DNA from 3 places in the Bacillus sp. CPT56D-587-MTF genome. Region 1 is predicted to be linked to each of the others. Evidence: riboswitches for the same ligand, from Rfam matches in the RefSeq annotation. Region 1 holds a riboswitch; each other region holds the start of a gene.
The links. A riboswitch is a leader RNA that binds a small molecule or an ion and turns the genes downstream of it on or off. The one in region 1 is predicted to bind S-adenosylmethionine.

Region 1 (3,282 bases):
TAAGTCTATCGTTGCATCAGCATTCGGATTCTCAGGACAAAAATGTTCTGCATGTTCTCGTGCAGTAATCCATGAAGATGTATATGATCATGTATTAAATCGTGCTGTTGAATTAACAAAAGAATTAACAGTTGCTAACCCAGCAGTATTAGGTACAAACATGGGTCCTGTTAATGACCAAGCTGCATTCGATAAAGTAATGAGCTATGTTGCAATTGGTAAAGAAGAAGGTAGAATCTTAGCAGGTGGCGAAGGAGACGATTCAAAAGGCTGGTTCATCCAACCAACAATCGTTGCTGACGTTGCAGAAGATGCTCGCTTAATGAAAGAAGAAATCTTCGGACCAGTAGTAGCATTCTGTAAAGCGAAAGACTTCGATCATGCACTTGCAATTGCAAATAATACGGAATACGGTTTAACAGGTGCTGTTATTACTAACAACCGTGACCATATTGAAAAAGCACGCGAAGACTTCCACGTTGGTAACTTATACTTCAACCGTGGATGTACTGGTGCAATCGTAGGTTACCAACCATTCGGTGGCTTTAACATGTCTGGTACAGACTCTAAAGCTGGTGGACCTGATTACTTAGCACTTCACATGCAAGCAAAAACTACTTCTGAAACTTTATAAGAAATAGTAGAGGAGCTCTTCACAGAATGTGAAGAGCTCCTTTTAAAATTGAAATCCTATATATTACCATCGTTCGAAGGGAATGAGCTAAAACCTATTAATAGCGGGATAAACATGTGAACAGAAATAAAATGATGAGAAAAGTTGACTTATTAGTCATATTTTTTAGTATTCATTTTGAGAATTTCCTGTATAATACAATTTGAAAGAAAATCTATGGTTCGACAAGGAACACTCCTTTCGGTTTTGCTCACTGAAAGGAGTGTTTTTTTATGTAGCTAAAAATTCTTGCGTGCTTATTACATTTGCATATACGCCATTTAAACTAGCTAAAATTGTATTGTGAATGTAAACAGCTGGTATAGTAGCGTTCTTAAAAGACAGGTCTTTTGTAGCACAAGCATCATGTATAACGGTACATTGAAAGCCAAAATCGAATGCAGCCCTTACTGTAGCATCGATACACATATGAGTCATCATCCCACATACAACGACATGTTCAATATTTAAACGTTTTAATTGCTCTAGAAGATTAGTTTCTCGGAAGCTATTTGGATAATGTTTGACTATAACTGTTTCTTCTCTAAGTGGACGTACGCTTTCGTGAATATGTACACCTTCTGTATTAGGTAGGAAAAAAGTAGCGTCATCTTTTATAGCTACGTGTTGGATATGAAAAATAGGTTCGCTGTTTGTTCTAAAGTGTTGTAATAACTGATTAGCATATTCGCTTGCTTCTACTGGATTACGCAATTCCATCTTTCCATTTGGAAAATAATCGTTTTGAATATCGATGAGTAAAAGAGCTGTTTTCATATATTTATCTTCCTCCGAGTTTCATATTCAAATAAATTTATTCAATTCGTAGAGAAGATTCTCCTGTTTAAAAATATGAGGAAGAAGAATTTTAAATAACCTTGAAAGTTACTATTTTCTCATGAATTTTCATCTGAAAATTTTAATAAAGGAATAATTAATATTTTTCTAAAAAATGTATTGACTCTTATTATTCTGAGTTCTATAATGAGAATTAATTAAACGACAATTAAATCGATACATTCTTATCCAGAGAGGTGGAGGGACTGGCCCTACGATACCTCAGCAACGGGTTTTTTTAATACCGTGCTAACTCCAGCAAGCCATATAAAGGCTTGGAAGATGAGAAGATGTGAACGAGTACATATAAGTGCTCTCCTTCTTATCTTTATGGTTGATAAGAAGGAGAGCACTTTTTATTTTACCTCGAAAGCTCTGCTTCAAGTTTTTACAGCATATAGGAGGGGAAAAAATGATTTCTTTTAACAATGTAAGTAAAGTGTATGAATCAGCTGGGCAATCTGTTCATGCGGTGGAGGATGTAACATTATCAGTTGAGAAAGGCGAAATTTTTGGCATTATTGGTTTTAGTGGCGCTGGAAAGAGTACGTTATTACGCTTAGTAAATATGTTAGAGAGACCGACGGCAGGAACGATTTCAATAGATGATAAAGATATTACATCATTATCGACGAAAGAATTACGTAAACTGAGACAAAGAATCGGAATTATTTTCCAAAGTTTTAATTTATTTAATTCAAGAACAGTATTTGGAAATATTGCTTATCCATTAAAGTTAGCGAAAGTACCAAAGAATGAGATAAAAGAAAGAGTAAATGAACTGCTGAAGTTTGTAGGGTTAGAAGATAAAGCAAACTATTACCCAGAGCAGCTATCAGGTGGACAAAAGCAGCGTGTGGGCATTGCTAGAGCACTTGCGACATCGCCAGATATTCTTATATGTGATGAGGCAACATCAGCCTTAGATCCAGAAACAACGACAGAAATTCTAAACTTATTAAAGAAAGTAAATAGAGAATACAATTTAACAATTCTTCTTATTACACATGAAATGCATGTTGTGAAAGAAATTTGTCACCGTGTAGCTGTAATGGAGAAGGGAAAAGTTATTGAAGAAGGAAAACTGTTTGATGTTTTCACGCAACCAAAAACAAAGACGACTCAAAACTTTGTACGTTCTGTCATTAATGATCATTTACCGGAAAGTGTTCTAGCGAAAATTCAAAATGGTGGTCAAATTTATCGTCTAACATTTACTGGTGAGGAGACAGGACAGCCGGTACTATCATATATCGCAAAAAACTATAACGTCGATGTAAATGTACTGTACGGAAATATTATTGAACTTCAAAATGTGCTATTTGGAAATCTTCTTGTAGAGTTGCAAGGGGAGCAGAGGGAAATTCAAAAAGCATTACAACATCTAAGACTGCAAGTGCAGCTGAAGGAGGTAGAAGCTCATGCGAGTTGATTGGAGTATATTTTGGCCGCGCATACTAGATGCGACGGGGGATACCCTCTTAATGGTAATTGTAATCCTTATATTTGCTACAATTCTTGGTATACCTCTAGGTTTACTTTTATATGTAACGAGAAAAGGAAACTTTTTAGAAAATAAATGGGTCTTTTCTATTCTTAACATCATAATTAATACAATTCGTCCGGTACCATTCATTATCTTTTTAGTAGCGTTAAGTCCACTAACGAGAAGTGTTATCGGAACGACGATTGGAACAGCAGCAGCAATTTTCCCGATGACGTTAGTCGCATCAATTGGTATTGCTAGAATGGTTGAAACAAACCTTGTTTCC
Region 2 (3,282 bases), 510 kb from region 1:
TTAGCGTTCCAAGGCGATTACGTCCTCTCACATATCCACTAAATCCACCAATCAGTACACCAAGACCTATATCGAGGGCAGCTGCTACTAATCCAACTGTTAGTGAAATCTTCCCACCAGCCCAAGTACGTGCCCATATATCTCTTCCCAAATCATCTGTTCCGAACCAATGCTCACTACTAGGTGGTAAGTTTGTTGCCTCTTTTACTTGTTCACTCGCAGTAAATGGCGTTAAACTTTCACCAACAAGTGAGAAAACAATAATGAGTAATAACGTCACTAATCCTAAAACTGCGATTGGATTCGATACAAACTTACGAAACACTTCTTTCTTTCGGCTAATCTTTTGCTGATCTTTATTTATCGTTAATTCTTTCTTCTCTTCATTTGTTAATAACTGGTCATTAATTTCATAAGCTCCCATCTAAACATCCCCCTCCTTACGTAATAGAACGAATACGTGGATCAACAATACGATGAATAATATCTGTAATAAAAATACATACAATTAAAAGTGCACTATAAAAAATGGTTGTTCCCATAATCACTGGATAATCTCGATTAAAAATACTATCTACAAAATATTTTCCGAGACCAGGAATTGAAAAAATCTTTTCAATAACGAAAGTACCTGTTAAAAGTCCCGCCATTAATGGTCCAACAAATGTAAGTACCGGAACAATTGCATTTCGAAGAGCATGTCTTATAATAATCTTCTTAATCGGTATACCTTTCGCTCTCGCTAACTTAATATAATCACTCTGCAGTACTTCGATCATATTAGAGCGAACAAATCTTGTAATCACTGCGATTGGTCCTAACGCTAATGCAAAGGATGGCAATACCGTATGTTCAAATGTACCCCAAGAAGCTGCTGGTAAGAGCTCGAATTGAATAGCCAATACTTGTATAAATAGTGGTGCTAAAATAAAGCTCGGAATAGAAATACCGAGGATGGCAAGTAAACTTACACCGTAATCAATTACCTTCCCATGATAGAGAGCAGCAAATGTACCTGCAGCAATTCCGACTAGCAATGAAATAATAAGTGCTTGTAAACCAATAATTGCTGATGGACCAAAACCAGTTGTTATAATTTCTGATACACCTTGCCCGGTTGATTGAACAGATTCACCAAAATCAAAATGAACTACGCCGTCTAAATAAGCAACATATTGATTCCATAACGGTTCATCAAGGTGATACTTCGCTCTCATGTTTTGGATCACTTCTTCAGGAAAGATTTTTGCATCTGATGAAAATGGATCCCCCGGAATAATATGCATAATTAGAAATGTCACCGTCGTAATAACCCATAGCGTGAACACCATAACTGATAATTTTTTAATTACATACACCCCAATAACCCCCTAAACACATATATTTACTTAGTTTTATAAACGTACTTTTTCCATTACTCCCTTTTCTCTTTTTAGAATACAAAAAGCCTTGATCTTAAAAAATAAGATCAAGGCTTAATAAACAAAGGCCCATCACTTATCTTTCAAGACTTGCTTGCTGGAATTAGCACGGTGTTCCTATTACAGAACCCGCTGCTGAGGTGTCATAGGGCCAGTCCCTCTACCTCTCTGGATAAGTAAATTGCTATATTATTATTTGGTTCAAATTGTATATTTCGAATTATAATTCTGAAAAAATGAAAAGTCAATCAAATTGGATATATTTAGAAAAATCAGTTTTTAATACTTTTATTTATCTATATCGTATTTCGCTTATAATAAAAAAAGATATGAAAGGAGTTATAAGATGGACCCCTTACTTCTAGCTACTATAGGATTACCCTTAACAATCGTTATACTTGTCATCATCGGCTTCTACAAACTCTTCATCAAAAAGAAAAGTATCACTTCTTTTTATACCCCTTTCGATAATATTACCGGGCAAACTATTTCCGAATTTCACGAAGAACAGAAGATATTAGTATCCGAGGATGAAGATGGAGATAGCAAGAAGAAAAAATAACCTTGCATAGGCAAGGTTATTTTTTCGTTTCTGCTTGAAAACGTTTATAGTATGTCGATGCTGTTGCAAAATTAATTTCTATATCACGAATCAACGATGAATCTTCTTCTTTAGCTAACTTCTGTAATTTTTTCATTGCTTGTTCCGATTCATTCAAGAAACCGACATATACCTCATGTTCTTGCTCTTTCGACTTCGGAACACGAATTTCTTTTCGTATATGATCAATATCTTCTAACATGCTCGTTGTTACCTTTTTCACATCTTCTTTATATGTAGCAGTCGTTATTTCCTTACCGCCCTTTTCTTTTGCCACTTCAAATAACTGCAGTGCTTTATTAATTTCTTTATTGATTTTTATATCGTATTTTTCATGTACTGCACGGTATTCTTTCATTTCTTCTGTTTGTTCAGTAGATTGCTCTACCTTTTCTTTCGGTTCTTTCGTATCCTTATTTCCATTACATCCTGCTAGAAGGATCATACTTCCCATTACAGCAATACCCAAAACCTTCTTCATCTCTTCTTCTCCTTTTATCTACAGCTACTACTCATTATAGTTTCTTTTATCTCCACTTGTTATTATACCGAGAACGCCCTACTTTTTACACTTAAGACGACATCGTAACATGTATACCAACATGTTTGTCACAGTATCGTCACTTTATACAAATAACTTTTGCACTGCTTTACTACTCACCTTACAAAACTGTAAGCACACATAAAGAACAAACCATGCTAGACTTACATATGCATAACGCAAACATATGTAAGGTTTTAAGGAGAATCATCGTAACTACTCAGCTTCTTCAAATAAAAAAACAGGCCAAATACATGTTTCCGATTCGAAAACATGAAAAGAAAATACTCCAATCAGAGAAAGAATCTATGCCAAATAGAGAAATTCTCTTATGAAGTCGTGTTATTCCAAGGAACCGTTCTAGTTTCTATGACTTGGTTTATCGCTTGTAAGACCGATTGTTTTTGTTTTTTCATGGTACTCATAAAGCTTCGTATCTGACAAAAAGATTCTGCGCCTTTCTTACTTCGGAAAGTCCCAGACACTTTCTGTTTTACTTTCGTCATCCGAATATCCCGTTCTGCTTGATTGTTATCAAATGGAATGGCTGGATGTTCTAAAAACCCTAGAATTCTGTCAGAATACTTGACGAAGCGATTCCATAAATTTTGAGAAGGCGTCTGCTTTCCTTTCTTCTTTTGTTTCGTGGAAAGAATCTGTTGTTCTTTCAATATGGATTGATACATAATAAACAGATTCTTTTGCGTCGCTTTTGGCAT
Region 3 (3,282 bases), 220 kb from region 1:
GAGAATGCGGAGCAAAAAACAATTCATCAAATCCTTGTAATAATTTCACATGTTGCTCGCAAACTTCATGTTCAAATACACCAAACATTTTTTCCTTAAGGGGATACTTTGGAACACCATAATGATAGTACAAGCCAGCCTGTGCCCCCCAGCAAATATGGAGCGTAGATGTTACATTCGTTTTTGAATACTCCATAATATGTTTAAGCTCTTCCCAATAATCTACCTCTTCAAAAGCAAGGGTCTCCACTGGCGCTCCTGTAATAATGAGCCCATCAAACTTTTCATTTTCAATATCACGAAACGTTTTATAAAAGCTTGTTAAATGTTCTTGCGTTACATTACGCGATAGATGTGATTCCATATGAAGCAAATGAACATCTAATTGTAACGGTGTGTTTCCAATTAAGCGAAGTAATTGCGCCTCTGTGTCTTGCTTCGTCGGCATTAAATTTAATATAGCAATTTTTAAAGCACGTATATCTTGTGTTTCTGCCCGCTCCTTCGTCATTACAAAAATATTTTCTTTTTGCAACACTTTGCGAGCCGGTAAATCTTTATCAATTATGATCGGCATGTGTTTTGCCTCCAACTAGAGCTGCTTCCAAATCTGCAATAATATCAGAAACATCTTCTATACCAACCGATAAACGAATTAAATCAGATGTAACACCCGCTAAACGCTGATCTTCAGCATTTAATTGTCTATGCGTCGTACTAGCAGGATGTATAACGCAAGTTCGTGCATCAGCTACGTGCGTTACAAGAGTTGCTAGTTTTACATTTGCGATAAATTCTTTTGCTGCTTCTAATCCGCCTTTAATACCGAAAGTTAAAACACCACTAGCACCTTTTTTCAAGTACTGTTGTGCTAATGAGTAATTTTCATTACTATCTAAGCCTGGATAATTCACCCATTCAATACGTTCATGATTAGCAAGCCACTTAGCAACTGCAAGAGCATTTTCACTATGACGTTCCATTCGTAAATGCAATGTTTCTAAGCCAATATTGCTAATATATGCATTGAATGGGCTCATACAATTTCCATAATCTCTTAATAGCTGAACACGTGCTTTCACAATATACGCTGCTGCACCAAAGTTTTGAACGTAACTTACACCGTGATAACTTGGATCTGGTTCAACAAGCTCAGGATACTTTCCATTTGTCCAATCAAAGTTTCCACCGTCAATTACAATACCGCCTAAAGAGCTCGCATGCCCATCGATATACTTCGTCGTAGAATGAACAATAATATTTGCCCCATGTTCAAATGCCTGGCATAAATAAGGAGTTGCTAATGTATTATCAACGATAAAAGGTACCTCTAATTCTTTAGCGGCAGCTGAAAATTCTTTAAAATTTAAAACATTCATCGCTGGATTTCCTAACGATTCTGCATAGATAAGTTTCGTCTTGTCATTAGCAAGCGCCGTGATTTCATCTGCCGTTAAATTTGGATTAAAGAACGTAACATCAATGCCAAGCTTACGTAAACTCACCCCAAATAAATTAAACGTTCCCCCGTAAACAGTTGAAGAGCAAAGTAAATGGTCTCCACTACTACAAATATTTAAAACTGCGAGCATAATAGCTGCTTGCCCAGAAGCCGTTGCAACAGCTCCTACACCGCCTTCTAAATCTGATAATTTCTGCTCAAATGCTGCTAGAGTAGGGTTTCCAATACGTGTATAAATATATCCTTCTGCCTCTAAGTTAAATAGAGCTGCTAAATCATCCGAAGTATCGTATTTATACGTTGTGCTTTGATAAAGTGGTAAAACACGTGGTTCACCATTCTTTGGCGTATAGCCACCTTGCACACAAATTGTTCCTTTTCCCCATGATTCTCCCATCTCTCATTCTCCTTTCTTTTATACAAAATAAAAAACTGCCCCTTTCCTGAAAACAAGAAAGGAGCAGTTTGAAAACACGCTCTAAAGGCTCTTTCTTATCTCTCAGGATTACTACCTGCAGGATTTGGCACAATTCCGTTATACGGCTGTTGCCAAGGTTTCATCGGGCCTGTCCCTCCACCTTTTCTTGATAAGACTATGCAATTACCGTTGATTTTATAGCAATAATTTCCTAATGTCAAACAGTTTTTCTGAATGTTCTAAAATAAATGTTAACAGTTTCATATAAAGCAACAAAAGAAATATATTCTAGTCTATTTCAAAAAAGACCTTTAAAAACCTCAAATCAGTCTATAAAATTAAATAAGTAATTTAACCTATAAATTCAAATTCCCCAAAAGTTAGCCTATATGTTGAATAGGCCATCTTCTCAAAAAGATACTATATATATTCAATCCATTTTTCACTAGTATATTTCACTTTTTTCCCTACTAAGATTTACATAACGGAGGTATAACATGACAAATAAAAAAGATATGCATTACATACTTGCTCTATATGGCATTCTTCTAGGATCTATAGTAGGAGCTACAGTCTGGTTATTTTTAGTCACAATAAATATTGGAATCCACTTTATTTGGGGATACTTGCCTGAAGTTCTCTCTTTTCCCTCTTATTACACCCTTTGCGTAACAATAATTGGCGGGGTCCTTGTTGGTCTATCACAAAAACATTTCGGTACATACCCACGCCTTATGCCTGAAGTAATGGCTGAATATAAAAAAACTGGTCGAATCGAATATCGCTTTGTCCATCGGGCTACTTTAACAGCGATTATTGTTTTAATTTTCGGTGCTAGTCTTGGTCCAGAAGCCGCACTAGTTGGAATTATAGGCGGACTGTGCACATGGGTAGGGGATCGCTTTAAATTTGCCTTAAAGGGTATGAATGAGCTAACCGAGATCGGAATTGGCGCTACTTTAAGTGTCATTTTTAACGCACCATTATTCGGTTATTTAGCACCAAATGAAAATGAGGGGGAACAAATTGCTGCTTTTTCTAAAGGAAAAAAAGCGATTGTATACTTAGCTACTACTTTCGCAGGTTTTTCTGTTTATTTACTACTGAGTAAACTTGATAATCGTGGATCCTTTATTGTTGATTTCGGGGAAGGTACACTTTCTTTCAATGAATGGATTGCATTTCTTCCACTTGCTAGTATCGGTGCTATAGTTGGTTTCTTTTATTTCAAGTTAGAATTCACATTAGAAAAGTTAATTCACCCTTTTAGAGAATACAAGCTGACACTCGGAATTATCGGTGGTATTTTATTAGGAATTGCGGGAACCTTTCTTCCGTACACATTATTTTCAGGGGAACATCAATTAAAAGAATTAGTTGTTGAATGGAGCCATTTATCTTT

Region 2: linked by a shared signal. The riboswitch ahead of AC3WVZ_RS25910 (ABC transporter permease) and the one ahead of AC3WVZ_RS28480 (methionine ABC transporter ATP-binding protein) in region 1 are both predicted to bind S-adenosylmethionine.
Region 3: linked by a shared signal. The riboswitch ahead of AC3WVZ_RS27460 (bifunctional O-acetylhomoserine aminocarboxypropyltransferase/cysteine synthase) and the one ahead of AC3WVZ_RS28480 (methionine ABC transporter ATP-binding protein) in region 1 are both predicted to bind S-adenosylmethionine.

What each region holds. Positions count from the first base shown of each region.
Region 1 is NZ_JBYTEF010000001.1:5,508,624-5,511,905, forward strand. Features, by position in the region: gene pruA (L-glutamate gamma-semialdehyde dehydrogenase) at 1-634, shown strand, start outside; partial or broken gene AC3WVZ_RS28475 (cysteine hydrolase family protein) at 885-1,450, opposite strand; SAM riboswitch class I at 1,693-1,799, shown strand; gene AC3WVZ_RS28480 (methionine ABC transporter ATP-binding protein) at 1,923-2,942, shown strand; gene AC3WVZ_RS28485 (methionine ABC transporter permease) at 2,932-3,282, shown strand, end outside.
Region 2 is NZ_JBYTEF010000001.1:4,994,138-4,997,419, forward strand. Features, by position in the region: gene AC3WVZ_RS25905 (ABC transporter permease) at 1-424, opposite strand, end outside; gene AC3WVZ_RS25910 (ABC transporter permease) at 441-1,358, opposite strand; SAM riboswitch class I at 1,495-1,600, opposite strand; gene AC3WVZ_RS25915 (DUF3951 domain-containing protein) at 1,768-1,983, shown strand; gene AC3WVZ_RS25920 (hypothetical protein) at 2,000-2,503, opposite strand; gene tnpC (IS66 family transposase) at 2,893-3,282, opposite strand, start outside.
Region 3 is NZ_JBYTEF010000001.1:5,286,447-5,289,728, reverse strand. Features, by position in the region: gene metA (homoserine O-acetyltransferase MetA) at 1-577, opposite strand, end outside; gene AC3WVZ_RS27460 (bifunctional O-acetylhomoserine aminocarboxypropyltransferase/cysteine synthase) at 561-1,859, opposite strand; SAM riboswitch class I at 1,952-2,056, opposite strand; gene AC3WVZ_RS27455 (chloride channel protein) at 2,378-3,282, shown strand, end outside.